Regions from separate parts of the Paenibacillus sp. FSL M8-0228 genome, predicted to be linked through region 4. Evidence: riboswitches for the same ligand, from Rfam matches in the RefSeq annotation. Region 4 holds a riboswitch; each other region holds the start of a gene.
The links. A riboswitch is a leader RNA that binds a small molecule or an ion and turns the genes downstream of it on or off. The one in region 4 is predicted to bind cyclic di-AMP.
Positions count from the first base shown of each region.

Region 1: linked by a shared signal. The riboswitch ahead of MKY98_RS00140 (3D domain-containing protein) and the one ahead of MKY98_RS00540 (C40 family peptidase) in region 4 are both predicted to bind cyclic di-AMP.
Region 2: linked by a shared signal. The riboswitch ahead of MKY98_RS20940 (TrkH family potassium uptake protein) and the one ahead of MKY98_RS00540 (C40 family peptidase) in region 4 are both predicted to bind cyclic di-AMP.
Region 3: linked by a shared signal. The riboswitch ahead of MKY98_RS06805 (hypothetical protein) and the one ahead of MKY98_RS00540 (C40 family peptidase) in region 4 are both predicted to bind cyclic di-AMP.

Region 1 covers NZ_JBBOXA010000001.1:24,716-32,494, forward strand. Annotated here, with positions in the region: gene MKY98_RS00105 (PSP1 domain-containing protein) at 1-11, shown strand, start outside; gene yabA (DNA replication initiation control protein YabA) at 39-413, shown strand; gene MKY98_RS00115 (tRNA1(Val) (adenine(37)-N6)-methyltransferase) at 505-1,260, shown strand; gene rsmI (16S rRNA (cytidine(1402)-2'-O)-methyltransferase) at 1,257-2,138, shown strand; gene MKY98_RS00125 (AbrB/MazE/SpoVT family DNA-binding domain-containing protein) at 2,263-2,517, opposite strand; gene MKY98_RS00130 (HD domain-containing protein) at 2,849-4,132, shown strand; gene MKY98_RS00135 (TatD family hydrolase) at 4,175-4,945, shown strand; cyclic di-AMP (ydaO/yuaA leader) riboswitch at 5,147-5,429, shown strand; gene MKY98_RS00140 (3D domain-containing protein) at 5,701-6,849, shown strand; gene rnmV (ribonuclease M5) at 6,996-7,541, shown strand; gene rsmA (16S rRNA (adenine(1518)-N(6)/adenine(1519)-N(6))-dimethyltransferase RsmA) at 7,549-7,779, shown strand, end outside.
Region 2 covers NZ_JBBOXA010000001.1:4,631,548-4,639,326, reverse strand. Annotated here, with positions in the region: gene uvrC (excinuclease ABC subunit UvrC) at 1-327, shown strand, start outside; gene MKY98_RS20945 (CPBP family intramembrane glutamic endopeptidase) at 296-2,026, opposite strand; cyclic di-AMP (ydaO/yuaA leader) riboswitch at 2,288-2,441, shown strand; gene MKY98_RS20940 (TrkH family potassium uptake protein) at 2,855-4,195, shown strand; gene MKY98_RS20935 (potassium channel family protein) at 4,214-4,891, shown strand; gene MKY98_RS20930 (LysR family transcriptional regulator) at 4,897-5,802, opposite strand; gene MKY98_RS20925 (succinate dehydrogenase cytochrome b558 subunit) at 6,029-6,703, shown strand; gene sdhA (succinate dehydrogenase flavoprotein subunit) at 6,798-7,779, shown strand, end outside.
Region 3 covers NZ_JBBOXA010000001.1:1,482,108-1,489,886, forward strand. Annotated here, with positions in the region: gene MKY98_RS06755 (DeoR/GlpR family DNA-binding transcription regulator) at 1-419, opposite strand, end outside; tRNA gene MKY98_RS06760 (tRNA-Glu) at 665-736, shown strand; tRNA gene MKY98_RS06765 (tRNA-Lys) at 823-898, shown strand; tRNA gene MKY98_RS06770 (tRNA-Leu) at 914-996, shown strand; gene MKY98_RS06775 (MarR family winged helix-turn-helix transcriptional regulator) at 1,160-1,615, shown strand; gene MKY98_RS06780 (helix-turn-helix domain-containing protein) at 1,801-2,175, shown strand; gene MKY98_RS06785 (helix-turn-helix domain-containing protein) at 2,269-2,652, shown strand; gene MKY98_RS06790 (hypothetical protein) at 2,778-2,999, opposite strand; tRNA gene MKY98_RS06795 (tRNA-Leu) at 3,342-3,424, shown strand; gene MKY98_RS06800 (glutathione peroxidase) at 3,569-4,054, opposite strand; cyclic di-AMP (ydaO/yuaA leader) riboswitch at 4,521-4,693, shown strand; gene MKY98_RS06805 (hypothetical protein) at 4,809-5,204, shown strand; gene MKY98_RS27040 (potassium-transporting ATPase subunit F) at 5,388-5,465, shown strand; gene kdpA (potassium-transporting ATPase subunit KdpA) at 5,615-7,291, shown strand; gene kdpB (potassium-transporting ATPase subunit KdpB) at 7,329-7,779, shown strand, end outside.
Region 4 covers NZ_JBBOXA010000001.1:133,576-141,354, reverse strand. Annotated here, with positions in the region: gene MKY98_RS00565 (MBL fold metallo-hydrolase) at 1-516, shown strand, start outside; gene MKY98_RS00560 (PTS sugar transporter subunit IIA) at 617-1,123, opposite strand; gene MKY98_RS00555 (YwhD family protein) at 1,562-2,068, opposite strand; gene MKY98_RS00550 (M1 family metallopeptidase) at 2,193-4,205, shown strand; gene MKY98_RS00545 (hypothetical protein) at 4,217-5,044, shown strand; cyclic di-AMP (ydaO/yuaA leader) riboswitch at 5,321-5,458, shown strand; gene MKY98_RS00540 (C40 family peptidase) at 5,464-5,964, shown strand; gene MKY98_RS00535 (GNAT family N-acetyltransferase) at 6,267-6,773, shown strand; gene MKY98_RS00530 (4a-hydroxytetrahydrobiopterin dehydratase) at 6,852-7,151, opposite strand; gene MKY98_RS00525 (hypothetical protein) at 7,269-7,562, opposite strand; gene motA (flagellar motor stator protein MotA) at 7,750-7,779, shown strand, end outside.

The DNA.
Region 1 (7,779 bases), 110 kb from region 4:
TCGTCAAGTAAACCATTAGGTTGCTTCGGGGTGGAAACTTGGATAAATTAAATGTTTTTGCGCGTATTCACGAAATGGAAACCCAAATGGGACAGTTGCATAGCGATCTGGGTGAATTGAAACTGGCAGTTAAAGAGCTGCTGGAGGAAAATCAACGACTAATGATTGAAAACGAACAGGTGCGCAAGATGCTCAAACGTGAAACCTCTGGAGAAGAAAAGACGGCAAACAAGCCGAAGCTTCCTCCTCCGATCGTCATTAAGGATGAAGGGCAAACGGGTGAGGTCGTGGGCGAAGGCTACGACAATCTAGCAAGGCTGTATCATGAAGGATTTCATATATGCAACGTGTATTACGGACATTTGCGAACGGAAGGCGATTGCCTCTTCTGTCTGTCATTTTTGAATAAATAAAAACAAGCCGTAGGAGCAAGATGCCTACGGCTTTTTTTGTAGGGAAGTATGAGTGAAAAGCGACTTTGGTTATAAAAGATGGGAGAGCACTATGGAGGAAAAAGAAAAGAAGTCTGAACGAATTGATGATCTGCTTTCACATAATTTGCGCATTATCCAGAGTGATGAAGTATTCAGCTTCTCGATGGATGCGGTCTTGCTGGCACGTTTTGCTGGTATTCCGCAGCGTGGAAAGATTCTGGATCTGTGTACAGGCAATGGGGTTGTCCCCCTGCTGCTAACGACACGAACAAAAGCGTCTATTGAAGGAATTGAGATTCAACCACGCTTGGCAGATATGGCTAGACGCAGTGTCAGCTTGAATGGATTAGAAGCAGCAATTCAGATTCGGGAAGGGGACCTGCGTGAGCTGGTTCACATCACGGGACATGGTGTTTATGATGCGATTACCGTGAATCCCCCCTATATGCCGCTAAATGGTAGCGATATCAAGCTGAATCCTCACCAGGCAATTGCCCGTCATGAAGTGAACTGCACACTGGAAGAAGTCATTCAGGCATCCACCCGGCTTGTCCGTAATGGGGGAAAAGTATCCATGGTTCATCGCCCGCAGCGGCTGGGCGAGATTATAACCTTGATGCGTAAACATAGTTTGGAACCCAAAAGAATACGTTTTGTTCACCCACGAGTTCATATGGAAGCCAATATGGTACTGGTTGAAGCATTACGTGATGGTAAACCGGAGGTTCGTTTGTTGCCTCCGCTCATTGTATATCAGGAAAATGGGAATTATACTCAGGAGATAAGAGATATCTATGGAGAAGTAAGCAAGGGGGATTCTGTGTGAAAGCAGCTGTACAAAAAAGCTTTAGTAACAGCGAAGAAGAGCGGGGAAAGTTGTATCTTGTTGCAACACCCATTGGGAATCTGGAAGATATGACCTTTAGGGCAATTAACACCTTAAAGTCGTGTAGTATTATCGCTGCCGAAGATACGCGGCAGACACGTAAACTGCTCACTCATTTCGAAATCACACCGGATATGCTCTTTAGTTATCATGAACATAATAAGGTTGCCAGTGGGCCTGAACTGATACGTTACATAATAGAAGGGAAAAATTTGGCGCTGGTTAGCGATGCAGGTCTACCGGCCATTTCTGACCCTGGTTCGGATCTGGTCAAGCTGGCACTGGAAGCGGGAATTAGCGTCATCCCCATCCCAGGAGCGAATGCGGCACTATCTGCTTTAATTGCCTCAGGACTGGATACAGAAAGGTTCACCTTCGCTGGTTTTCCACCACGGGAGAAAAAGGACCTGGAGAAGCTGTTGCTATCGTTTCAGGTATCTCACGGCACAATTATTTTTTATGAATCGCCTCATCGTATTGTGAAGACATTGATGGTGTTGAAGGAAACATTAGGTTCACGCAAAGTGGTGCTTGCGCGTGAGCTGACCAAGCTGCATGAGGAATGGGTACGAGGAACCGTGGAGCAATGCCTTGCTAAACTAGAGGAAAATCCACCGATTGGTGAATATTGTCTAGTGGTTGAAGGAAAAGACGAAGAGGAAGAAGAACAGGAACGTCAGGCATGGTGGCAGTCCTTATCTTTGGAGTCCCACGTCGCACATTACGAGCAAGAGGGGCTTACACGCAAGGACGCAATGAAGCGTACAGCCACAGATCGTGCAATCTCCAAGAGAGATGTATACAACGCACTCTTATGAATATCTGCCTAAACAAAAAAGGGCCTTCCAACGGTTGGGTTCAAACCGTGGAAGGCAACAAGGAGTGTATATGAAAAAGGTTAGAATTAACAATATCTGATAAGTCTATTATATACTAAAAATCTCAGTTTGTCACAGGTGTTGGGATTTCAGAAATGCAATCTTGGCAAACAATTTTCCCTTTGAAGTAAATTACGTTCTCAGCATTACCGCAGAAGATACAAGCAGGCTCGTATTTTTTAAGCATGATGCGTTCGCCATCAACATAAATTTCCAACGCGTCTTTTTCCCCGATTCCCAGGGTACGGCGCAATTCGATTGGAATAACAACACGTCCGAGCTCGTCGACTTTTCTTACAATACCAGTGGATTTCATCATAATAAATCAGGCTCCTCTCGCCGTTTAAAATAATATAAGTGTCATGATTCGACAAAATTTTCTCTTTTCTGATATTTACTATACCAACGATTCCCAAAACAGTCAACCTAAAAAATGTAGTAACAGTCTGATTATGCAAAAGTATTTAGATTAAAGAGCTTTACTCATGTGCATTGCCTTATCTTATTGATGATTTATTCAATTTGTCGATTTGGAAATGTCGAAAAACTATAATTCGACATATTACGACAAAGAATGTCGAATGAGGGAAATGCTTTAGGATTTTATTGTATTTTAATCCATTATTCCGAATATTAAAGGAGCTGATATCTTGCACCAGCCACTCAGTGAAGAAAAAGTATTTAAAGACCCGGTACATAATTACATCCATGTTCAGGATACTGTGATATGGCGGTTGATCAACACGCCGGAGTTCCAACGTTTACGCCGCATACGGCAGTTAGGCACATCGTATCTTACGTTTCATGGAGCGGAGCATAGCCGTTTTTCACATTCATTGGGCGTATATGAGATTACGAGAAGTATTATTTCTCAATTTGAACGTGGAGATTTCCCAGATTGGCCGAAAGAGGAAAGGTTGGTTGCTCTGTGTGCAGCTCTATTGCATGATGTGGGGCATGGCCCATTTTCACATTCAATTGAGGAAGCCTTTCATATGAACCATGAGGATTGGACATGCCGCATTGTACTGGGAGACACGAAGATCAACGCCGTGCTACGGCAAGTCGACGAGAAGCTTCCACAAAAGGTGGCTGCGGTTATAGCCAAAACGTATGATAAGCCGATTGTTGTTAACTTGGTGACCAGTCCGCTAGATGCCGATCGTATGGATTATTTGTTGCGGGATGCTCATTCGACAGGTGTCAACTACGGCACGATTGATTTGGATCGTATTTTACGACTGTTGCGTCCTCATAATGGGAGAATTGTTGTGAAGGAATCAGGCATGCATGCAGTAGAAGATTATTTAATGTCACGCTATCAGATGTATTGGCAAATTTATTTTCATCCTGTAACACGCAGCTCGGAGATCCTTTTACGTAAAATTTTCAAGCGAGCAAAGGAATTGTTTAAAAATGGATATGAGTTTGGTTTTCTGCTGGACCCGCTGCCGGATCTGTTGAAAGGAGAGCTTACAGTAGAGCAATATCTGATGCTCGATGAGTCATTAATTCAGACCGTATTTAGCCAGTGGAAACGAGAAAAGGACGAAATTTTAAGTGATTTGAGCAGCCGCTTTATGGACCGTAGATTGTATAAATATGTAGAGATTGAAAATATGGATACAGATACCATTGACAGTATTCGGAAAGCCTTGGAAGAGGCTGGTTTGCACCCTGAATATGATTTTGAAATTGATTTTCCGACGGATCTTCCTTATGATGTGTTTCGGCAGGGTGGCTCGACGGACAACCAGATTTTACTGCTTGGACGTCAGGGCGAGGTGAGTGAAATATCCGAAGTTTCGGAAATTGTGCGCTCCATAAGTGGTATTCACCGAGGGAAATATCATATGTATTTTCCCCAGAATAAATTGAACGCGGTAAAAGACAGGCTTCCTGCCGAAATAAGGAATTATTTTGTCAAAGAATAGACAACTATATAGAAATGTAAGTAAAAAAAGGAGATGTAAACCTTGGATTTATTCGACACTCATACTCACTTGGATGCGCCACAATTTGACGAAGATCGTGAAGAAGTTATAGCACGTGCTGTCGAATCAGGAGTAACGCGGATGATCAATATCGGATTTAATCGTGAGACCATTCCATCCACCATGAAATTGGCCGAGACGTATGATTTTATTTATGCGGCAGTTGGATGGCACCCACAGGATGCGATTACAATGCAGGAGGGCGATCTAGAATGGATTGCATCGTTATGCAGTCATAAGAAGGTCGTAGCCATCGGAGAGATCGGTCTGGATTATTATTGGGATACATCACCGAAGGATGTTCAGCATCGGGTGTTTCGAAATCAAATTGGTCTGGCTCGTGAGCTCAAAATGCCCATTGTTATTCATAACCGGGATGCCCATGAAGATATTGTTAAGATTTTGCGTGAGGAAAAAGCGAGTGAGATTGGCGGAGTCATGCACTCCTTTTCTGGGAGCTGGGAGACAGCCCAAATGGTGCTGGATATGGGATTTCACCTTTCCTTCGGTGGTCCTATTACGTTTAAAAATGCCAAGCAGCCAAAAGAGGTGCTGGCACAGGTGCCACTGGACCGTCTGCTCATTGAAACGGACGCGCCCTACCTAACGCCGCATCCGTTTCGCGGGAAGCGAAATGAGTCTGCGCATGTGAGACTGGTAGCAGAGGCTGCAGCCCAAATCAAGGGGATTACAGTGGAGGAATTAGTGTTAATAACGACCCAAAATGCCTTGGAACGATTTGACATTCAATAAAAAAGCGAAGAAATCGATCAAAATAAAGAGATAGACGAAGCTAATCATGAATTTGTTGCAGGAAACTCGAGAATATTACAATATTTTAACCGAATATTTTGAAAAATGTACTTGAAACCTGCTTTACAACATGCATGGAAACAGGATATCATCTTTTCAGTGAATTGTTGTTTGAATGTAAACATCAACAAGTCATTTCATGAACCAGTCTCGCTGAGTCCCTTTTACAGGGAACGGGGGAACCGATATGGCTTACAGTACGTCCGGCTTATGTGCAAGAAGGGAACGTCTCTTCCGCCAGCCGGCTCGACCTAAATTCTTTTCCCAGATGGGATTGAACAGGTAGAGGAGCCGTATTTCGATTTCTTTCTGGGTCTTCGGGGTGAATGTGAAGGCGACCGCCATGAGCGGTTGACCCAAGCTAGGGCGACTCTCTACGTCCGAACCCGACAGCTAACCCCGTAAGCGTAACAAGAGAGAAGCCATCTCGTGCATGAGTTTTCCCGCATATTCACACATGCCGGAAGCCACGAAAGAGCTCTCTAGTCTCTTTCTTTGGCTTTTTTTGTTGTGAATAAAAGAAAATCTGTCATCATACTGTGGTTAAACAGGGGAGGACAGCATGCCGCGAAGACGGGTACATGGTGCAGGACAGTCGCAGTTTGGGCTTGTCTTGTAGAAAATCTGTTATAGTCACGTCAAATCTCAACTATGTCTTACTCCAGACGGCGGGCTATGTAAGGAGGACGGAGGAAATGGGCATTTTCCAAAAAGAGGAGACCCATGAGTCACGCTCATCCAGCATGTCTTACGTATTGCGTTGGAAGCAAGAGAATGTGCGCCAGGCTGCTTTGGTTGCTATTTTTCTAATCGCGCTAACGATTATGATTTCATTTCTGATGTACACGCAATCTAAAAAACAAGTCTTTTTTGTCATTGATGGCAAGGCATCTGCGGTAGAAACCCGGGAATCCAAGCTTCAAGATTTGCTGAGCGAGCATTCCATTTCACTTCAGCCGCATGATACAATTTCTATGCCGCTAAATGGAGCAGTACAGGATGGGGACCGCGTAGTCATTAAACGTGCCAATCAAGTTAAAGTATCTTCAGGCAATGAGACGAAAAAGCTGTACACAACAGAAAATACAGTAGAAGGTGCCATTCGTACCTCGGGCTATAAATTATCGTCAACGGATAAAGTTTATCCTGCGCTAGATGCCTCTGTTTCGTCTAACATGGACATAAAAATCGTCCGTGTGAAGAAACAGCAGGTCGAACAGAAAAAACAGGTACCTTATCAGGTCATCAAAACGGCCGATCCGAGTCTTTATAAAGGCGATAATCGGGTCATTCAAAGCGGCAAATCGGGTGTGGTAGTCCAGCACGTTCAAAAGGTATATCATGATGGAAAGTTGGTATCCAAACAGCTGGTTAACAAGGAAGTTGCACAGAACCGTGTGGATAAGGTTATTGCGGTAGGAACGAAGAAAAAGCCGGTCGTTCTTGCTGCTTCCGTCGGTCCCAATGATGCGGTTAAGACAACAACGGTTAGTTCGGGCAGTGCTGTCCGTAAAGCAGGCGTCAATTTTAAATATAGCAAAGTCTTACAAAATGTCTCCATGACGGCGTATTCCTCACAGGAGCCAGGTATCGGTACACGTACTGCATCCGGCTCGCGCGTGACGGAAGGCCGCACCATCGCTGTCGATCCGAGTATAATTCCAATCGGCTGGTGGGTGTATATCGAAGGGGTGGGCTTCCGCCGTGCGGAGGATACCGGTGGCGCGATTAAAGGCCATAAAATCGATGTGTATTATGAGAGTTTGAGCCGAGCCAACCAATTTGGTCGTAAGCACGGTAAAACCGTATATGTTATCGGACCGGTAAAGCCTGAAATCAACTAAAACAGGTTGTGTATGTTGAGGGCAATGCGATAGTATTAACAACATAGTTATGCCATGATAAGAAGAGGATATCCTCTTCTTATTTTGTTTTCAAAAACAGGGAAAGATAAATATAGCTTGCTGTGTAGCAGTGGAGGGAAATGCAAATGATCAAGGAAGTGATCGTGGTAGAGGGCCGGGATGATACGGTGGCCATTCGCCGCGCTGTTGAAGCGGATACGATAGAAACTGGCGGCTCAGCCATTAATAAAATGACGCTGCGTAAAATTGCATTGGCGCAGGAGCGGCGGGGGGTCATCATTCTAACCGATCCCGATCATGCAGGGGAGCGCATCCGTAAGATTATCGCTTCCAAGGTACCCGGCTGCAAGCAGGCCTTTATACCCGAGGCAGAAGCGACGCGCAAAGGAGATATTGGTGTAGAGAATGCCTCACCGGAAGCGATCAGACACGCTCTCGCACGGGTTCATACGACAGTAGAAGGCGCCGATCCGCTGATTGAGTGGGCGGACCTGATTGATGCTGGACTTATCACCCACCCCAATGCTGCTGCACGCCGTATGGCCTTAGGGAATGTGCTGGGTATTGGTTATTGTAACGGAAAGCAGCTACATAAACGGCTCTCTGTATTTCAGATCAGCCGCGAGGAATTTGCCGGAGCGCTGGCACAAATTGAAAGTGAAGGATTGTGATATTCGTATGACAGGGATTCAAGATATAGCAACACCGCGGCGTACGAAGGAAATTATTCAACGGCACGGTTTTTCGTTCAAAAAGAGTTTGGGACAAAATTTCCTGATTGATCAAAATATTCTCAATAAGATTGTGAATGCTGCCGGATTGGATGAGACGAAGGGCGCACTTGAGATTGGTCCTGGGATTGGCGCTTTGACCGAGAAGCTGGCGCAATCGGCCAAGGTAGTTACCGCT
Region 2 (7,779 bases), 4.5 Mb from region 4:
AGAACATCCCAACTATTGGTGGGAGAATCCTCTGAGGCCGTGACACTTGCACGTAATAGCGAAGAATTTTACCTGCTGCAACGGATTCAGGACGAGGTTCACCGTTTCGCCATCACGTTCCACCGCGAGCAACGCGGCAAATCTATGGTAACTTCCCGGCTGGACTCTATTCCAGGCATTGGCGAGAAACGGCGTAAGTTACTGCTTAAGCATTTTGGATCGCTCAAAAAAATAAGAGAGGCCAGTGTCGAAGACTTCCGGCCTCTCTCTATTGGGGATAAGCTTGCGCGTCAGATTATAGCTGCCCTTCGGGAGGAGGAGTCGTAGAATGCGACTCCTCTTTTTGTATAGGTTCAAACATCATTCGATTTGGCTTTTTAGGACTAAACCAATAAATGATGTAACCCACAATGGCTGGAAGTAAGATCCAGAATAGGCCCGCGCTCACGTTCACAGTATCTCCCAGACTCATCACACTAAGTCCCATTAGAATGCTGTCAAAAATAACGTGGCTGAACATGGCGGCAATAAAGCCGTAACGCAGGAACACAAAACTGAACAGCAAACCAAGAAAAGTCAGCTCAATAGGTCTGGAAATCACTGGATAGATCGGATAAAGTGTATGTCCCAGTGCCCAAATCAGCGTGGTGATCAGACAAGCAACAAAAGTATTTTTCACTATTTTTTTGACCATCGGAATACCAAACAGACGGTAGACAGTCTCTTCACCAATACCTGCCATCCAGGCCATAATCGGCAGTAGCCATGGATAAGCCATATTGTAAGGGGATTGCGTGGCATCTGTGGTGGAGAATGTATTAAATGTGCGCTCCAGTATAAAGAATAAAATGGATTGTACCCCGAGCAAAATAAAGGCCCACAAGTAGCCAACATACATACTGCGAAGCACATACAGCCCGTAGCCCGGCTCTTTCGCACGTGGCCATGCATTCAGTCCAACCTGACGCATAAGTCCGTCACCGCCGACCAAGGAGAAGTAGAGCGCTACAGCCATGACGAAGGTAACACCAATCTGGAAAACCATAAGAAATAGAAGCATGCCCTTACCGCCTGCTTCTGCTTGCAATAAAGGCAGCATGTTCATGGTCCCAGCTATACTAGCAATAAAGTATATAACGGATAGAACAATGCCGCGTACAAATGAAGTATGTCGTCGGGTGAGTGACGCATACACAATGGCAAGTACACCCAGCACAAAGCTAAATAGGGCATAACCCGCATAGGTCATCCAATTCGCCCAAAATGTTTGCTTTTCGATATAATCGGTATAGGATGACGGGGCCGAAAAGCTTTGAGTGAAGGAGCGAACATCACCGTCTTCAAAAGTAAAAGCCAGTGTAAGTACCGAGGCGCCAATTTTTTTATCGTCTACGGTATACTTTAATCCGCCTTCTTGTTCAGTGGTCGCGAGCTTCAAGTCCGACGGCTTAAAGCCAAAGCGCTTCACCCATACAGCGGCCGCCTGCTCCTTGGCTTCAAGCGTCATGCCGTCCTCAGCCACACGTACAAGCCTGTTACGTGCTTGTTCATCCGTAGAAATATCAGCCTGCGTGTAATTGGTGCTGGAGGTGATCCGTTTAAAACTAACGACCTTCCCAGTGGATAAATCTACATGAATTTGCAGCTTGCTCTTCGCTGAGGATTCAGGCAGATCGACCCGAAAGGTTTCGTAAGGGTAATTTTTCTTCCATGTACGGTCGTACTGTTGAAGCAGTTTTTCTCTAGATAAATAACCGTACAAATCTGTTTCGGCCTGATAGGTCACCAGAGGCTCCTCTGGCTGTGATTCAGTATATCCCAGCTCGGAGCGGGCGAAGTCCAATGCGTGTATGACCGCTTCTTGTTTGCTGATGACCTTTGCATTCATTACTGATTCTGGACTCGGATTGCTAAGCGAGGGAATAAGCAATTGAAAGATAAAAAAGCAAATCAGGCCAATCCCGCCCAGCAAGCCTAATTTTTTGAAGTTGGCCGTGAGCACGACCGGTTTCCCGATAGGATTCATGAGTTTCCTCCTTAATCTGTAAATAAGAACATCCATTAAAGATATCATACTGCACAGGTTCCCGCCAACAGACCAGCGATATTCATGAAAATAGAGTGAAAGCACTTTAAAGTTCCAATAAAATAAGATAAGCTGCGATTAAACGATGCCCATTCGCAAAATAAAGCCAATTTCACGTTTTTTCGACGAAATCGGTTTTGTGATCTGGATATAGAAGGATTATAATCTTGAGGCAATGCCTATAAAATACATAGGTAATGATATACAGTTGAGCCGAATTTCTATGGGAAAACGGGGGAACCATGTTACTGGGGTGAATTTTACAGCCGATCACTGGTGGATCGGAAGTGTAAATAGGGCATACTGTGCTGCCCGAATCCATCAGCTAACCTCGTAGGCTATGAGCAGGAACCAAGTCAGGCACTCGGTTTTCCGGTGTCTTTTTTTGTGCGTATAAAAGTGTTTGGATTGGTTAGATAGACCGCTGCGGGTGCAGATTATTCTTCCGATTGCTGTTATCCCCGGATTTTTTGATTGTATACCCCCTTTAATGGTTAAAATCCGGAGATAAAGGCAAACGCTTCGCTTCTTCAGAACAATTCTGCCCCCTTCGCTACTGCCCGCCAATAGCACAGGGGGCCGAGTAGTGCTTGACATGCATTCTTCCTGTATTCAGGGAATGCTAATTATAGTTAACTAAGGTTTGGAAAAATCAAAAAATTCAGGGGCAACGACGATCGGAAGATCAAATGGAACGCGTAGCGAGCTTACACCGTATTAAATCACTGTTTTTATAGTTTTAAGGATTAGGAGAGAAGTGATGAATAGATGAATCCCAATGCAAGCTGGCTCCGGCTTTCTCCACCGCAGATATTCGTTGCGGGCTTTGCCATTATCATTCTAATAGGTAGTTTATTGTTAATGCTGCCGATCTCCAATACAACAGGAAAGCCACTTGCGTTTATAGACGCTTTGTTTACTGCCGCTTCCGCGACCTGTGTTACAGGGCTTGTCGTAAAGGATACGGGGACCTTTTTTACAACCTTTGGTCAAGTTGTTATCGTGGCGCTCATTCAGATCGGCGGCCTAGGCTTTATGACCATGGCTACCTTGATTGCACTGGTGTTCAAGCGTCGGATTTCCCTGCGGGAGCGTCTCATTTTGCAGGAAGCGATGAATCAGACTTCTGTAGAGGGAATTGTCGGGTTAATCCGTAAGGTATTACTGTACTCACTGGTTATTGAAGGCGTATGCGCTACGATATTCTCGGTTCGCTGGTCCTTTGATATGCCCGTAGGCAGGGCGATTTATTTTGGAATCTGGCATGCCATCTCCATGTTTAACAATGCTGGTTTTGATTTATTCGGTGAATTTCGCAGCTTGACAGGTTATGTATATGATCCGATTGTTAATTTTACAGCCATGTTTTTGATTATTTCAGGCGGCATTGGTTTTGTAGTGATGTCAGACCTGGCAGAATATCGCAAGCGCAAGAGACTGTCCTTGCATACCAAGGTGGTACTCAGCATGACGGGCGCTATGATTGTAGTCGGCACGCTCGTGATTTTTGTATTTGAGTTTACGAATCCGAAGACTCTCGGCTCGCTTGATTGGGGTGGTAAGCTATTGGGATCTTTATTCCAGTCCGTTACTCCCCGTACCGCAGGTGCCAATACCTTGGACATTGCAGGCTTGCGGCAGGCTACGCAGTTTTTTATCATCATACTCATGTTTATCGGGGCTTCTCCTGGCTCTACTGGAGGCGGGATTAAGACCACAACATTCGCCCTGCTCATTGGAGCGGTGATTTCGATGCTGCGGGGGCGGGAAGATATTGTACTGTTCAAGTACCGACTTGCGCAGGGACGAATTTACAAGGCTTTGACCATTACACTGCTGGGGTTGCTGTTCGTGATCGGGGTGACGATGATTTTGTCGGCAACCGAAGATCATCATTTTCTGATGATCTTGTTCGAGACGGTATCTGCGTTTGGTACGGTGGGGCTGTCGATGGGGCTTACACCTGATTTGACAGTCATAGGCAAGCTGGTGATTACCCTGACGATGTTTGCAGGTAGACTGGGGCCACTCACGCTAGCTTATGCACTGGGGCCGAAAAAGGGTAAAGAATTATATCGTCATCCGGAAGGTAAAATGATTATAGGATAAGGGAGTTTTCGAGTAGATATGAAGACGCAGCAGTTTGTAGTTATTGGCTTGGGGCGGTTTGGCTCAAGCCTGGCTTTGCAATTGGTGGATATGGGGTGCGAGGTGCTAGGCATTGACCGGAATGAGGATGTTGTGGACAGTATGAGTGAGATGTTGACACATACTGTCGTGGCGGACGCTACCGATGAAGACTCGTTGCGATCACTGGGCATCCGTAATTTCGATTGTGGCATTGTTGCTATTGGTGATGACATTCAGGTAAGCATCCTCACCGCCATTTTGCTGAAGGAGCTGGGTGTGAAAAAAGTCGTAGCCAAAGCCATATCTGTGCTGCACGGGCGTGCGTTAGAAAAGCTCGGTGTGGACCGGATTATTTATCCAGAACGGGATATGGGTATCCGGGTGGCTCACCAGCTAGTCACGCCTAATTTGCTCGATTATTTGGAGTTGTCTAAGGAATATAGTATTGTGGAACTCAATGTACCTGCATGTCTGAATGGCAAAACGCTAGCAGAGCTAAATGCCCGTACCCGCTTTGGTTGTAGCGTCGTGGCGCTTCATACGGCGAATGGTATCCTGATCGCACCGACGGCTATGGATCGATTAAAAGCCGACGATATTATGGTCATCATCGGCTCGAATGATAATATCGGCCGCTTTGAGGATGAGGTTGTTAATGTTAATGAAGAGGGCTAAACCCTTTACACCATACGGTAGCCTGCAAACGACGCACGTGTCTCGCTAATCCAGCGTCGTGCTGTCGGACCGAGATCGGTCGTCTCCGAGTAAATGAGGGAGGTCGTTCGGCGTGTCTCCTTCAAATCGGGCAAGTACAGTGCAGTGAGTCCATTATCCCGTAATAGTTCGCTGCGCAAATAGGATTTGGGTAGCAAGGCAGAAGCCTTACAGGTTGGAAGCAGGCGTACAATTGCCTCGAAGGAGTCGATTTCCATGCGGATATCCGGCATGATGCCGCTGCGCTGGAACAAGTCATCCGTCAGACTGCGATACCAGGTTCCTTTGGAGAAAATAATCATCGGCAGTCCTTGCAGATCTTTCATCGAGGCCGTTCCTGTCTTGACGGTTAATTCATGTCCAATGGAAACAACGAGCTCCAAATGATCATCAAATAGCGGAATGCAACGCAGTCCGACTTCATGAATGGCAGATCCGACAATACCGGCGTCTGCTTTTTTGTCACGTACAAAGGCGACGATTTCATGGGTTTTACCGGTGAGCAGCTTCAGCTCGGTTTGAGGATGCTTGCTCATAAAAGCTTCGACAAGGGTAGGCAGCGTTGTCTGGAGTGTCGTGAGACTTGCGCCGAGTGTAAGCATACTCTGGGCTTCATTTTTGTGCTGGGAGAGCTTTTGTAAGAAGCGAAGCTGTCGTTGCCGTTGCTCTAGTGCGAATGTATAAACAAATCGGCCAGTGGACGTAATTTCGAGCCGTTTGCCCCGACGATCAAAGAGATTCACACCCAGCTCGTCCTCCAGCTTGGCAATTTTGCGGGACAGGGCGGGTTGGGACAGATTCAGCAGTTTGGAGGCTTTATTCAGGCTGGACTGCTCGACAATGACGGCAAAAGCGTTCAAATCCTCAAACAAATCATCCACTTCCTCTCTATATGCAAAAAAGACATAATAATTAATACGTATATTGCAATTCCATTATAAGCCGAAAAGGAGTAACATGAAAGCGACACAAGATGTTCACACTTTTGTTTTTCCTAATAAGGGACACCTTGTTGGACATTTCCTGTCGGGAACTGTCATTTTATATGTTATATTACTATTGAAAACGCTATTATTGGGAGAAGGGAGCATGACCTAGATGAGAGGATTTTATTCCAGAAAGCTGCATTCGCTTCTTGGCGTCATTCCGTTGGCTCTATTTTTTGTTGAGCATTTGGTGACGAACTTCACAGCGGTGGAGGGCGGCAAGGAAGGATTTAATCGCAGCGTGGCCTTCCTGAATGGTTTGCCGCTGGTTATTGTGCTAGAAACTTTATTCATCTACTTGCCATTACTGTTCCACGGAATTTATGGCTTGTATATCGCTTATCAGGCTGACCCGAATGTAAAAAGGTTCGGCTATTCACGTAACTGGCGCTTTCTGTTCCAGCGTATTTCCGGCGTCATTACGTTTGTATTTATTATCTGGCACGTATACGACACACGCTTTCAGGTCGCTCTGGGTAATGTAACCCATGAGGAGCTAGGCGGCGTCATGCATGGCATCGTGACAAACCCGGTTTATTTTATTTTGTATTTAATCAGTGTCGTTTCGGCATCCTTTCACTTTGCTAACGGACTGTGGGCATTTATGGTCAGTTGGGGGATTACTGTGGGACCACGTGCGCAAAAAGTATCTTCTTATATCTGTATGACCCTATTCGTGGTGGTGTCTATCGGCTTCATCGCTTCCCTGCTTGCATTCCGCAGCGCGGAATTTCAGGAAACAGCAACTGCCTTGGTGCAATGCAGTACTTTTAAACAACTACTGTAAATGAGTCATATCCATTATACATTGTGTTGAAATTCTATTTTCAAACGTAAAAGGGGATTTGGTTAAAAATCCTGAAAAAAAGGAGTGAGCAGAAATGGCAGCATCCAACATTATTGTCGTGGGCGGCGGTCTGGCAGGTCTAATGGCTACGATCAAGGCGGCAGAGGCGGGAGTTCACGTTCATTTATTTTCTTTGGTTCCGGTCAAAAGGTCCCACTCCGTTTGTGCTCAAGGTGGCATCAATGGTGCGGTAAATACCAAGGGTGAGGGAGACTCCCCCTGGATTCACTTTGATGATTCGGTCTATGGCGGGGATTTTCTGGCCAACCAGCCTCCGGTAAAAGCGATGTGCGAAGCGGCTCCGGGGATCATTCATCTCATGGACCGCATGGGCGTCATGTTTAACCGGACACCGGAAGGACTGCTGGACTTCCGCCGCTTCGGCGGTACCCAGCATCATCGGACCGCCTTTGCTGGTGCGACGACAGGACAGCAGCTTCTGTACGCTCTCGATGAGCAGGTACGGCGCTGGGAATCTGCGGGTTTGGTGACCAAGTATGAAAACTGGGAGTTTTTACAGGCTGTACTGGATGATGAAGGCATCTGTCGAGGGATTTGCGGGCAGGATTTGCGTACGATGGAAGTGAAGACTTTTGCGGCGGATGCAGTTATTTTGGCATCTGGTGGGCCCGGGATTATTTTCGGTAAAACCACGAATTCCGTCATTAATACGGGCACAGCTGCCGGTGCGGTGTATCAGCAAGGCGTACGCTATGCGAACGGTGAGTTTATCCAGATTCATCCGACGGCTATACCAGGTGATGACAAGCTGCGTCTCATGTCCGAGTCGGCACGGGGAGAGGGCGGTCGTATTTGGACGTATAAGGATGGTAAGCCATGGTATTTTCTCGAAGAAAAGTATCCAGCTTACGGAAATTTGGTCCCTCGCGATATTGCGACACGTGAAATATTCAGTGTATGCGTTGATGATGGACTGGGTATTAATGGCGAGAACATGGTCTACCTCGATCTGTCCCACAAGGACCCGAAAGAGCTGGATGTAAAACTGGGCGGCA
Region 3 (7,779 bases), 1.3 Mb from region 4:
AGATGAATGGAGACACCGTCTTTTCCAGATAGTACGTCGGCCTGATTAATTGAATTGGTGATAACCGAACATTCCTGCACATTCAGTCTTTCTGCACACGCCTGTACGGTGGTAGAGGAATCCAATATAATACGATCCCTATCTCGTACCATGTTGGCAGCCAATTGTCCGATCACTTGTTTCTCCTCAGATACAGTAAGCAGTCTTTCGTTATAATTTCCAATTGGATCGTGATGCAGTTTAGGGAGAAGGGCGCCGCCGCGGGTGCGAATAATTTTTTGATGCTCCTCAAGTTTTACCAGGTCTCGACGGGCCGTATCCCGTGAAACATTAAAAATTTCACAAATATCATCCACCGAAATACGCTTGTGAAGCTGTAAGTAATCAACGATTTTTAACATTCGTTCTTCCTGATACATAGAAAGCTCCTCTGATATATAATGATTTCGGTATCTCGTAAGTGATTATAAGTAAATGTAAGTGATATTGCAATCATTTATCATGATTTTTCAGGGATTAAATGATTCTAGATAAGTTAATGTAAGTGGACATGCATTTTGTAATGATAAAAACTGCTTTTTTTAAAATTTCAAAAATAAGTATTGCCATTTGTTATTCTATTTGATATACTCTTTCTTGTCGCCAAGTTGGCGCATAATAATAAGGCCCGTTGGTCAAGGGGTTAAGACACCTCCCTTTCACGGAGGTAACAGGGGTTCGAATCCCCTACGGGTCATTGTTGTCTTTATAGACTACATGTTGCATGCTTAAGGGAAATTCCTGAGGTCTGGTCTAATGGCGGACAGCTTGGATGAACAGCATGAGCCATTAGCTCAGTTGGTAGAGCACCTGACTTTTAATCAGGGTGTCGAAGGTTCGAGTCCTTCATGGCTCACCATTTATATTTTGTTATGCGGTCGTGGTGGAATGGCAGACACGCTATCTTGAGGGGGTAGTGAGCGTACGCTCGTGGAGGTTCGAGTCCTCTCGACCGCATCAATGGAATGAACGGAAAAGTCTCTCGCGGTAGAGGCTTTTTTTATTTGTGTAATGATGTAATAAAGTAATGATTATGATGAAATAATGATTCCATAGTATAATATAACGCCATAATGTTATAGAATGATAAGTATAAACTTATGAAGTGACGGTGAAAAATATGGACACTCAACTGTTAGGAAATATATCAGAAAATATTTTGGGCTTGTTTCCGATTGTGAAGAAGAAATTTTTCACCTACGGTCCGCTCGATTTCCCATTACACTTGTCGCCTAATAACTTTCAGGTGCTAATGCTCCTGCGTGAAGTACGTTCGTCTACGGTATCTGATTTATCCAAACAGCTCAATGTCTCACGTCCGAACATGACTCCTCTTCTGGACAAACTGGTGGAGCATGGGTTGGCTGACCGCCAGTCGTGTGATTCGGATCGCAGAGTCGTGAATGTGGCGATTACACAGGAAGGCGATGCTTTTTGTGAACAGGTATTTCATACCTTCTCCAATAAAATTCAAGAAAGACTGGTGTATCTGCCAGAAGAAGATTTATTGCATCTGAGTGAAACTTTGAATGAATTGAAGCATATTTTACTTAAAATCGACAACTCTGCTACGTGATTGGCGTAAGTGGACTGGCTTAAAGACCGCCCTTTCTTCGGAAAACAGGCGGTTTTTGTTGCGTGTTGTGGTATAATGGAAACCAACATACATAATTCGGTAATTTTAGCATACGTGATCTTTGAAATGGGAACAGAGAACATGATATCGTTATTTGAGAGCCTGCTAGGGAGGAAGGAACTTCTATGCAATCTATTTACCATCGCATCGAGGAACTCATCAAGGAACGGGGAATGACGAAAAAGGCGTTCTGCCAGCAGTTAGGCATTAGTACAGGGAACTTCGGGGATTGGAAAAGAGGAAAAACGACGCCGGGCACGAATAAACTCATTGAAATCGCTTCTTTTTTTGATGCGAGTCTGGACTGGATTATGCTGGGTCGAGATATACAGGGTGAGGTGCTAAAGGAGTCGCAAGACCCTTATTTTTTTGACGCTTCAGGGCAACTGAATTGCCAGGGGGAACCGCTTAGTGAGGCGGAAAGAAATTTTATACTTGAGTATATTGAATTTACCCGCTTTCGTAAAGAGAAAAACCAGCGCAATTCTACTATAGGGTAATGGTTGCTTAGGATTTAATGGGGATTACTAATGAGTAAGGCTGAAAAATGAAAATTATTTCAGAAAAAGTTACTGTTTCGGAGGGGAAACATTTTGGGAGATCAAACTATTTATCAACGGATTGAAGCTTTGATTAAAGATCGGGGAATGACCAAGAAGGCATTTTGTGAAAAGCTTAAAATCAGTTCAGGGAATCTCGGTGATTGGAGAAGGGGGAAAACAACGCCGGGTACCACTCATTTAATTCAGATTTCGGACTTTTTTAATGTATCGCTCGATTGGTTAATGAAAGGGATTAAGCCGGGAGAAGGCGTACTTCAGGAGCAGAAGGCTGCTTATTTTTTTGGAGTGATGGGGCCACTGAATTGCCAGGCAGAAGATCTTGAGACGGAAGAACAGAATTTTATTTTAGAATATGTTGAATTTGCGAAATATCGTAAGCAAAAAAGTGAGAAGGATAAAACAAAGCCGGAATGATTTTTTTGGCTAAAGATTGTCTGGGTTGAAAACCCGTAAACGAACTGGAGGGGTTCGCTTTACGGGTTTATTTGGTTTCTTGGTGATATGGAATGACCTGTATGTAACTGGAATGCTTGTTGGATTTAGAGTGGCGATGCCTCCTTATAATCGTTATCGTCGATGTTCAGAATTGCAGCAACTTGTTTTCTGTACCTTTGTGCTTTGCGGGTGCCGTGAATCAGATTGGACAAGCGTGAAGGCGGAATATTGTGTGTCTCACAAAATGTTTTCTGATCCAGTCGAAGTTCGACAAGCCGTTGTTTGATGGCCCACCCGAAGGAGGTGACAGGCATTTTGTTGTTCAAAAGAAATCGCCCCTTACGGATTCTTACGGAATAATTGGTGTGTTATAATAATCATCAGTAAACATGTTAGAATTAACCATCTGAAACTATGATACACTTTTATACGTGTTTTTACAATCGTAAATACGTTATTTCGTCAAATTAATTACTTAGTTAAGTGCTAGGTGGTTCTGATAATCCGTAAGGGGGCAACATTAATGCATAGTTCAGCAAGCGGTTATCTTTATGCAGGACGGTATTATTATCGCTCATATATGTAAGTTAAAATAATTATAATATTTTTGTTTACAAATAGTTGATGAGAGAGTATAATAAATCTGTTGCCTCAATACATTATGATTTGCGGTCGTGGTGGAATGGCAGACACGCTATCTTGAGGGGGTAGTGGGCGTACGCCCGTGGAGGTTCGAGTCCTCTCGACCGCATTATATGCAAGACCTAGTTAAAAAAGCATCCTGACACGGTTTACGTGAAAGGGTGCTTTTTTTGTTAAGCATTTTCGTTATATTCTTTAGCCACGGAAGCCACGGTTGCAACAGGTCGTTTATTAACTGTGATAATGAAGAATGTCAGTTTTGCTGCAAAAGCTTCTCTATATCTCCCGCCAGTTTATCTGGAGTGGTTTGCGGTGCATAGCGCTTAAACACGTTACCTTCTCTTGTAATTAAGAATTTAGTAAAATTCCATTTGATCGCTTTGGACCCTAATACCCCCGGAGCTGTTTGGGTCAGGTAGCGAAATAAGGGGTGTGCTTGATCGCCATTGACATCTGTCTTGGCGAACATCGGAAAGGTGACACCATAATTGATCTGGCAAAACTCGGAGATCTCCTCACTGGAACCTGGCTCTTGTTTGGCAAACTGGTTGCTGGGAAATCCCAAAATTTCGAGCCCCTGTTCATGATACTGGTCATATAGCTCTTGTAGCGCTTTGTATTGGGGGGTTAACCCACATTTGCTGGCAGTGTTCACGATAAGCAGAACGTTCCCTTCAAATGTGGATAACGGAATTTGTTTCCCTTGCAGGGTTTGCGCATCATATTCATAAACGGTCATAGCATCTCTCCTCATTCAATATTCAGCAATTAAATTTTAGACAATTTAAAGAAGGGTTGCAAGCCTGGAAAAGCTGTATAAAGCCTTCAGGCGCTGTAAAATCGTATTTTGCTCAAAACAGTAAATCGCACCGCAAATGGAGCGAATTAAGTTGTTTCTTCTTATAAAAGCGGGTTAAATCGGTGTTTAGCTGGTACATATAGCGTATTTTCTTCTCTTTTTACAAAAAAAGGCCAATAACGCTTTACCCTACGCCAATATTGACATGCTTGTCATTTTCAAAAAGGGATGAAAAACAGAGATTAAAGGAGATGTGAGAAGCATAGTTGCATTGTAAGCGTTATTATTAATCTTCTATGCTCTAAAGCCCGATTTATAACCCTGCAGTTGAGCTTTACAGTCTTCCATGCGCGGGTGTATGATTCAAGACGTAATTTCAAATTAACTTGAATGAAGCAACAACGAAATGTCTATAGCGCTGAATTTTGCAGTTGCAAAAGCGGGGGAACCAATCGAGACTGTACGGCTTCGGAAGCCGTGTGTCTCATGGGGTGAATTTTCCGGTCAAGTGCCAGAAATAGGGCGACTCTCACGTCCGAATCCGACAGCTAACCTCGTAAGCGTACAGGGAGAGGCAACAAACCGCCGTGTGCAGCCATGGTTTATTTTATCATGGATATGTCAGAAGCCGGAGGAAAGCCTTTTTCCTTCGGCTTCTTTTTGTTGTCTTTTTATACCGGGAGAGGAGCTACTGATGGAAGGTCGGTTAATTATTGTCACTGCACCGAATGAAGCGGGCAGAAGTTTTGTGAAATTGCTTATTTTCAAAAAATTGGCGTTTGCAGTTCTCACGAATAGCGCCCAGGAGGAACGACAGCTCAAAAAAATGGGTGTGGAGCACATTGTCCGCATCAATACCATGCAAGCGGGAAAATGGAATTTTCCAAAAAAAGAAATTGGTAGTGTGTATTTGTTCGAGAACAGCTTGAATCTGACTTGCCGTTTCCTGCAAATATGTCGACCACTAACATCGGAATCGATCTATGTTATTACACACGGCTGTAATCCACAAGGAATTTATCGGGGATTGGGAGCGGACCATGTGATCTACACATTGAACGGAGAGGTGGGTTTTCTGCTGAACGGATAAGCACTTATGACATAGTTGTTTTATGATTTTATGATGGAATAAGAATGGCGATCTGAGGATCGATACGGAGGGTATAAACATGATGGATATATACATGCTGCTCGTCATGGCTGTGAGTTATGGAGTGATACTGCTGTTTGTACGCTGGTGTGATGCGCAGACCTCTAAAGGAGGACGAAGAGGATGATCGTTATACTCGGGCTTACGGCTATTGTGTTTATGTATTTAATCTACGCACTCCTGAACCCTGAAAAGTTCTAGTCACTTGTAGGGATAGAGCGGGCGGGAACAACAGATCTGAGCATTAAAGCATCATTGGTAGCAGGTTTTCGCAAACGTGTGCACTTCATAGATGGTCTAATCGGGTCTGTTGTTCCAAACGCAGGAGCATTTTGAAGGAGGAATAGAGGATGGAGCTGCTTCAAATTGGAATTGTGATCGTTATATTGCTGCTCTTGGTAAAGCCAATGGGTACATATATGTATCATGTATTCTCGAATGAACCGAATCGAACGGATCGGATTTTTGGCAGAACAGAAAAGCTGATTTATAAGGTAGTAGGCTTGAAGAAAGTGGAGAGCATGCGTTGGACTACGTATGTTATGAGTTTCATTGCTACGAACGTCGTGCTTGTGGCAATCAGCTACTTGCTGTTGCGTTTACAGGGAATGCTTCCCGGTAATCCGGCTGGAAACAGTAATATGGAAGCATCACTAGCTTTTAATACGGTAATCAGCTTTATGACGAATACGAATCTCCAACATTATAGCGGAGAAAGCGGGCTTACGTATCTGACACAGATGGCGTTCGTCACGATGATGATGTTCACTTCGGCTGCTTCCGGTTTTTCGGTTGCTGCGGCTTTTATGAGAGGATTGACGCGGCGCGGTGAAGGGATGGGCAATTTCTTTCAAGATTTTATTAAAGCTATTATAAGGATTTTCCTGCCACTGGCCTTTGTGCTTACGCTGGTGCTGGTGGGATTGAAGATACCACAGACGCTACAGCCTACGGCGGATCTTACGACGCTGAGCGGAACACAACAGCAAATTTCTATGGGACCCATTGCTTCTCTGGAGTCCATCAAGCATTTGGGGACGAACGGGGGCGGTTATGCGGGAGCTAACTCTGCGCATCCTTTTGAAAATCCAAGTCCTTGGACGAACGTGCTGGAAATTTTGGCAATGTGGGTAATGCCGGCTTCGTTGCCGTATACCTTTGGATTGTTTGCCCGTAATCGTAAGCAGGGCTGGATTATTTTTAGCTCCATGATGGTATTGTTTCTAATTTTTCTATCCATTACGTATGTGTCTGAGAAGACAGGTAATCCGTTAATCCAGACACTGGGTGTGGATGCTTCTCAGGGAAGCATGGAAGGGAAAGAGGTTCGTTTCGGTATTGGACAATCGGCTTTATTCACTGCGGTCACAACAGCGGCAACGACAGGTTCGGTCAATAATATGCATGATACACTAACCCCGCTAGGTGGCATGGCTGCTTTGGGAGAAATGATGCTAAACGTCATTTTTGGCGGCAAGGGTGTCGGGCTGATGAATATGCTGATGTATGCGATTCTGGGTGTGTTTATATGCGGACTGATGGTCGGGAGAACTCCGGAATTTATGGGAAGGAAAATTGAAGGCAAGGAAATGAAGCTGATCGCCATTGCCATTTTGGTACATCCGTTTCTCATTCTCGCCCCAACTGCGCTCGCGTTTATGAGTCATTGGGGATATGATGCGGTCACTAACCCTGGCTATCACGGGTTGACTCAGGTGCTCTATGAATATGCGTCATCTGCCGCAAATAATGGTTCGGGGTTTGAAGGTCTTTCAGATAACAACGTATTCTGGAATGTAACAACGGGGATGGTTATGTTCTTCGGGCGATATGTATCTATGATTGCATTGTTGGCTGTGGCGGCTTCGTTGAATGCCAAAGCGCCGACTCCGGTGACGACGGGGACACTGCGCACGGACAACAAGTTATTTGGAGCCATTCTGATCGGGGTCGTGCTGCTGATTGGTGCGTTGACCTTTTTACCTGTCATCGTATTGGGACCTGTTGCTGAATTTTTGACCATGTGAAGAAGAAAATGAGAATGGATGAACGGGGTGTTTGACCATGAAGGAACAACGCAAACACATGCTGGACAGAAGCATCTTGAAGCATGCGATCAAGGATAGCTTTATAAAATTAAATCCGATGATGATGATGAAAAATCCTGTCATGTTCGTCGTGGAGATCGGTACATTGGTCGTGCTGCTAATGTTACTGTTTCCCGGTTATTTTGGAACTGACAAGGAAATAGGCTTTAACCTGGCCGTGTTTGTTATTCTGTTGTTTACGTTGCTTTTTGCCAACTTTGCCGAAGCGCTCGCGGAGGGGCGGGGTAAGGCACAAGCTGCCTCTTTAAAAAAATCCAAGCAGGACACGCAAGCTAACAAGCTCGTCGGAAATGACATTCAGGTGGTTAGCTCAACCGAGTTGCGTAAGGGGGACGTAGTTATTGTCTCCCAGGGTGAAATGATTCCAAGCGATGGTGAGGTCATTGAAGGTTTGGCTTCGGTGGATG
Region 4 (7,779 bases):
GCAGATATAGTCCGAGCCTCTTCATCCCCAGTTCAAGTATTAGCCAGTTCTATCGAAAAGCCCTATATACAGGGAGAAAAACAGCTTATAAAGCTGACTCCAGAAGCAATAGATCAAGCTGTAAGCTCCATGCCCGAATCCGTTCCGGTAGAGTGGAGACACGCATTCCGGCGTACACTTGAAAATCCCCCAAAGGCTATTGTAAACTCCACCATCGTTGCCGGAGAGAAACTGCCCTTCTGTGGGGGGATCGTAGTTATAGATACTGCTGGACATACACCAGGACACCTAAGTTTCTATCATAAATCCAGTCAAACCCTGATTGCAGGAGATGCTCTACGCGTGGTAAGCGGCAAATTACTGGCTCCAGACCCGCAATATTGCTGTGATTTCAATATGGCCAAAGAATCTCTTAAAAACCTGCTGCCATATGATATTAAAAAAGTGGTCTGCTTTCATGGAGGGCTGTACGAAGGCAATTGTAATCAGCGGATATCTGAAATATATGAATCCTAACCTTTGATTTACATGGTCGTACCCACCCCTTGACTGGTCAGTGAATCATCTAAAGAAAAGACTAACCAGGAATTCCTGGTTAGTCTTTTTTGAATGAGAACTAGGCTTTTAAGTGAACTCTTAATACAGGTACTTCTGGAGAGGCAGATGTACCTTCCAGGATTTCCACATGGCTAATCATCTCTTGCCCATCTGGAACGATTACCGGCGTAATTACAGGCAATCCACCCTGTTGAATCGCATCCAGGTCAAACTCCATCAATAATTGCCCAGCTTTAATGCTATCTCCTACTTGGACATGAGGATTAAACCCTTGTCCTTTGAGAGAGACGGTATTAATCCCGACATGTATCAAAACTTGTACGCCGGATTCATGTTCAATAATCAGAGCATGCTTACTTTTCTCCATGACATGGGCAACTTTTCCCGCGAAAGGAGCGGTGACCCTACCCTCAGACGGATGAATAGCGATGCCATCCCCCATAGCTTTCGTAGAGAACGCAGGATCTGGAACCTCCTCCAGGGAAACCACTTTTCCTTTGATTGGTGCTATCATTTCGAATTCTTCAATACGAGGAGCCGCCTTCTTTTTCAACCATTTAAACATAACGATGCCACCTTATTTAGAGATTACATTCATAAACAGTAAATAGGACTTAACTACATCTTTCAAGGAACCGGTTCCACAAAATGAATAGAAAGAAGAGTGGAAGCGATTTCTATCTGAATTATAGTGAATGCCTTTCCAGGATGTCAAGGAGCTATCAGTTCATAACTACATATCTGTTACAATAATTTTCATGTAACTTGGAGGTGCTCTAACAAATTGCGGATTTAAGTGTTTTATCTCTTAAAAACAGATTTTTTATAGTATACTTTTCCAGCAATTTCTTTGATGATCATGTTTGGCATGTTCATTCAGCATTGCTTACCTACATGAAAAAGAAGTAGACCGCCCCCAACCAAGGTATCGGTCTACTTCTGAACCTTACTGCCGACTGCTCTTTAAGCAGTTGTGTACACTGGAATCGTGTTAACGCTTGGCCTACCCTTCCAGCGCCTGCTTCAATTCCTCAGGCGAAGCGTCCCACCATTCCTCGTTATGCGAAATGAGCAGGCTTTTGAGCGCTGCCTTATCTTCGCTGCCGAGATCCTCCAGCATGAAACGACGCTTGAGCGCGTAATCCATACGGTTGACGTGATCGGCGAGGATTTTCCAGCCGCGTTTGGCCTCGTCGTCAATCAGCATCTCGCAGGCGGTGGCGCCGCCGTACATACGTCCTTCGGCTGTACGGTCCACAGCTACCCATACGAGCCATACCTGGCGTCCGTTCGGTACGTCCTCTTTATTCGTAGAGAACTTGATACCACGTTCTACTTTACTTTTGGCATGCATGGCACCGATATCAATTTTCGCCTCTCCTCGGTCAATGATGACCGGTGACATGCTGTTCAGGTCAATTGAGCCTGCGCCGAAACCCTTATGTTTACTCTTGCCACTGACAATGTTCAGTGCAATCTGTTTTTTGCCGTCCGGCTGATTTTCACTCATGCGTCACTAGACCTCCATTTTCCGTCTTCACACTCATTCTACACTATAAATATTTTAACTAATAATCTCCTGAAAGCAAACATATACATGCTGTAGATGCTTGTCAACGGGAGGTATCCATTGTATGACCCCAGCACGCACTAAAATCGTTTTATTGTCTACACTAGCCCTCGGTCTCCTCGCAGGGACGTTATGGTTTGCCTGGCAGCCCCAATCGCAATCCGACCCGCAGTCCATAGGCCAACCACTATACGGCTCCCTGTCTGAGTCTGCGCTTGCCCCAAATGTGGGCAAGCCTCTAGGGGCAAACATCCTGCCTGACCTGCCCAAGAACCCTCCACAACCCGCTACAGAAATCCTCAGCAAACGGGTGGTAGAGTACCACATTGATGTATCTCTGGAAAAGGGACAGGTTTTGCGAGGCACTGAGACACTGACCTGGAAACATCCGGGCAAGAAAACCGTGAATGATCTGTATCTTCATCTATACCCGAACGCCTTCTCTTCCATGGAAACCACCTTTATGAAGGAATCCGGTGGAAAGCTGCGCGGAGACACCATGCCCAAAGACGGCTTTGGCTCTATGACGCTGACTGAACTAAAAACAGAAGACGGTTTATCCCTCATGCATCGCATCCAATATGTGCAGCCAGATGACGGTAACGCAGGCGACCGTTCGCTCATGAAGGTGCGTCTACCCAAGCCAGTACGAGGTGGCGAAGAAATCACATTATATATGAAGTTTGAGGTAAAACTGCCTGCCATCTTTGCTCGTATGGGTGGGACAGATGATTTTGTAATGGCAGGACAGTGGTTCCCGAAGCTCAGTGTCTACGAGACTGCAGGGCAGCGTGGACGCGCCGAGGAGGGCTGGAACCTCCACCAGTATCATGGTAACTCCGAGTTTTATGCCGATTTTGGAATTTACAGCGTACGGATTCGGGTGCCTGAAACTCATATCGTAGCAGCGACCGGATTTCCCACCCGTGGTGCCGTCCGACAGAACGGACAAAAAATATATCAATTTTATGCCGATGATGTACACGATTTTGCCTGGTCCGCTTCACCCAACTTTGTAGCCGTAGAAGAACCCTTTTCTTCTGCTGAAGTCCCTGGTGTCAAAATCAAGCTCTACCTTGACCCATCGCACAAGGAGCTCAAAGGACGCTATATGAGCGCAGCGAAGGCCGCTCTTTTGTACTACAGCAAATGGTACGGGCCTTATCCATATTCCACCCTGTCCATCGTGGTTCCACCTAAATCAGGCAATGGAGCTGGCGGCATGGAGTATCCGACACTCATCACGGCCGCTGCTGCGGGTAATCTCAATCCTGGCTATAGTCTGGAACGGACATTAGTTCATGAGATTGGACATCAATATTTCTATGGAATGGTAGCCAATAATGAATTTGAGGAGCCGTGGCTGGATGAAGGCTTCACCTCCTATGCAGAGGAGCGACTTATGGAGCAAGAATATGGGCTTACCCCCAACTTGCCATTACAATCGGGACAGGTATCCTCCCCACAGCCGCTAAACCGTGAGTCATGGAAGTACGGCTCGGCTGCTGAGTACGCGCAAAATGCCTACTCTCGAGGCAAGCTGGTACTACGGGGCATTGAACGTCAGGTGGGTATGAAAAAAATGGATCGCATTATGCGGACCTACGTCCAGACGTACCGATTTAAGCATCCGTCCTCACAGGATTTTCAACGTATCGTGGAGAGAGTCACCGGACGCTCATGGAGCCACTATTTTGAACAGTATGTATATGACGGCCAGATGGCGGACTTTTCAGTGGATCACATCACAAACCACAAGCTGGAGAATGGATATGAAGCAGTCGTGACGGTCAGCAAAAAAGGGGCGGATTATCCCAAGATCCCTGTCCAATTTACCTTCAAGGATGGAACCACGAAATTCAAGGCTTGGGACGGTGCGGGCAAAAGCACAACTTTTCGGATCAAAAGTACTTCTCCCGTTTCCTATGTAACCCTTGATCCCCTATATACCATTGCACTGGAGAACAAGCATATTAACAATACCCTAAAAGCCGAATTGGACGAAAAGCAACAAACCCGTTGGAGTATAAGTGTAACCAAGCTGTTGGAGACACTGCTTGGAAGTCTGTCATGGTGAGGTGTCTATAGATGCGGACTGTTATAAAAGAGGGCTGGGCGCTGGTGCGCATACGATTCTATATCGTTATCATTTTATTTCTGTATCGACTACTGTGGGGGGTGTTTCTCTATCGACTGGTGCAGTCTGCCGTTATCCCGCTATTGCTCCGTTATCCTGATCAGGGTCAAAACGAGCTGGGACAGACCTTGTTTTGGATGGAGAGCCAGATTGCTCTGATGGACAGCCGGGAAGTACATGTGTATTTGTGGATACTACTAGGGGCGACTGTACTACGCATACTAATCACTCCCTTCATTAGAGCCGGAATATATCAAAGCCTGCATACCGATGCGACTGAGCCGCAAAGCCTGTCCTTTTTCAAAGGTATGAAACGCCATGGCATGTCGTCGCTGTTGTATTACATCATCGAGTTGGGACTGCTGCTGATTCCCGCCTTTTGGGTAGTACCGAGACTCTACCCTATTGTAGCAGGTACGCTTCAATCTCCCTCTTACCTGCTGCACTTGTTGCCCTATGCCATGGGATGGATGGCATACGGATGGTTCATTCGGCAGTGCATCCTGTATATGCAACTAGGCACTGTCGGTGGTCACGCCATACTATCGTCCCTGCTCGCCTTCTTTCGCCAGCTTCTCCCAGCTGTCGGTATATCCCTTTTGCTCGGTGCTTGTGTGCTGCTGGTCTTCGGTCTATTTGGCACCGTGGCGATGATTTGGACTGGCATGCTCGCGCTCATTCTCCAACAATCGTATCATTTTGTTACTAGTCTGGTCAGGCTGTGGCATATCAGTTCGCAGTACAGACTATGGCATACCGATATCTCCAGTAGAAGCTAAGCCCTTCCTTTATGTTAATCACTTCATTTCCGTCTGTCGAAAAAACTTTATGCATAACCGCGCAAACGGCACATAACTGAATACTGTTAACAAGATCTGTTCCTGGGACATTAGGAGCAGATTTTTTTTGTAACTTTTTGCAATGAAACATTTGCCAAAGCCAGCCGACTTTGTTACAATAATCGCAGTGAACTGATAGTAACAACTTTGTAATCTTTATTGTAACCTTTATCTCAAAAATATCGTTATTGTGAATACTGCTCTCCAAGGTGCACATCTTAAGTAAAGCCTAATTCCTGGCACCTAGGAAGCGGGGGAACCAGTTTGGGTGAATTGATCTCGCAACAGAGTGGTCATAGGGGAACCTTCTACCGAATCCTTAAGCTAACCTCGCAGGCATTGGAAGGGGTATATTTTTTTTGAAGAAGAAGCTAACGATCGCAGCTATGAGTCTTGCCATTGCCTTTACATCTTTTACATTCGGTGGCGGCAGTGCATTTGCAGACTCCAAGATGGACCAGGTCATCCAAGATGCCAAAGGAACGAACTACAGAAGCGGAGGCACTACACTCGAGGGATTCGATTGCTCCGGCTTCACAATGTATGTATTCAACAAACTGGGAATTAAACTTCCGCATCAATCTGGATCACAATTCAAAATGGGATCTTCTGTATCCCGCGATGAAATGAGGCCTGGGGACCTGGTGTTCTTCAACACCACAGGAAGAGGCATTTCCCATGTAGGTATCTTCGTAGGTGAAGGGAAATTTGCCCACTCCTCGACTTCACGTGGTGTAGTAGTTAGCTCACTGAACGAAAATTATTACGCTAACCGCTATGTCGGTGCAAAAAGAATTATGAGCACAGACGCTTACCATTCTGTAGCTTCAGATATTCCTGATGACGACAACGTAGAATAACTAACGCACAGCAAGCTAACTCTAGCCGCAATTTGATTCTGCCGGAATCGAATTGCGGCTTTTTATGTCCACAACATCAGCAATGATTATCTTTACTGACGAACTGACACCTCAAAAGGTTTCAATTTTAGCGAACATCGTCGGTTTTACCGTCACCGCTGGGGGAGCATATGAGCAGTAATTCCTTCTTATTGAATGTATACCCGTCTTGGGTATAAAATAAACACGCTTGCCATTCCCCTGCAACTTGTCTACAATCTGTTGTTAATGATTGAAGCACCTGTAAAAGGAGGATGGAACACATGCCGGCCTCAATATCCAACTATCGGATCGTACCCATGGACGAGCATCAAGCGGCTGCAATCTGTGAGTGGCGCTATGATCCACCTTATAACATATACGGTTGGCTCCCCTGGGAACAAATGAAGGCGCTTGAGGTCGAATTTGGAAGTCCCACGCTTCGCCAAGAGCAATATGTTGCCGTACTGGATGAAGAGAACAAGCTGATGGGATTTGCTCAATATTTTCCTATGATCGGTGTGACCCGGCTAGGTCTTGGCATGCATCCTGAAAGATGCGGACATGGCAAAGGCTCTGATTTTGTCCGTGCCATTGCAGAGGAAGCCCAACGACGCAACCCGAAGAATGAAATTGATCTAGAGGTGCTTACTTGGAATGGGCGCGCTATCCGGGCCTACAAGGCGGCTGGATTTGAGCTTACAGATACCTATGAACGCCAGACCCCCGACGGCAAGAAACCATTTTATTGTATGGTATATCGTCCCGAGCACCCAACCCAGATTCTATGATAAAAGCGCCTTCGGCATACAACCACGATGTTGTATAGCGAAGGCGCTTTTATCATCATACGACAGATCATTACAAGCTCAATGACTGCTACGCATTTTTTCAAAAGCTTCATTATATTGTTGGGCTTCCTTAATATCCACGGCCATAATACCGCCATCGTCCCAAGAGGTCAAACGCAGAGTCACGGTCTTGTAATCAATCGTAATAAATGGATGATGATTGAATGCTTCAGATATAGCGGCAACTTCATCCACGAATGCAATCCCTTTCATAAAACTGGAAAAATTATATTTCCGAACGATCCAACGTCCTTCCTCCAGCTCCCAGCCCTCCAGTTTCTCCAGATGTGCTTCAATCTCTTCTTGTGTAAAAGGCATGTTACGAACTCCTCCCCGTTTATACGGAAGCCTTTCGACCGCTTAAATACGGCCAAAACTACGATATATTGGTGTACATATTACCACGGCCCCGTTGATAAATCCATAAGACGGACCTCAAATCAAAGGGACTGACGTCAGCTCCTCGTCCCCAATCAGTACATAGATACGATGCTGCTCCGGCTCATAGATCACAACGCCACTCCCTACAGTGATTGTGGGCTCTGTACCCAGTGCATAAAATAAGTCTTCTGCCAAAGCTTCATTGACTTCCTGACGTCCCGCCGGGTCCAGCCTGTCCCAATCTTCTGCTTCCATCTCAAAAAATTCATAGCTATCTGGGATGCGCCCCACAGCCTCTGTCAAATCGTTCAAAATTTGTTCATACTCACGTCCATGCTTTACTCCCATGCCATTTCCTCCAATGGTTCCGCCATTCAATACATAATCACCTTATTATACCGGAAATTCGCACTTAACAAAAAAGAGAGTTTTGTCGATAAATACTATAATCCGTCTTGTAATGACGCGCTTGGGGCAAGGACGACCCCGGCGGCATGAAAGGATTCAAAATCTATTCTCATGGATGAGGTGTATCATGCAAATTTCAACCATTATTGGACTTGTG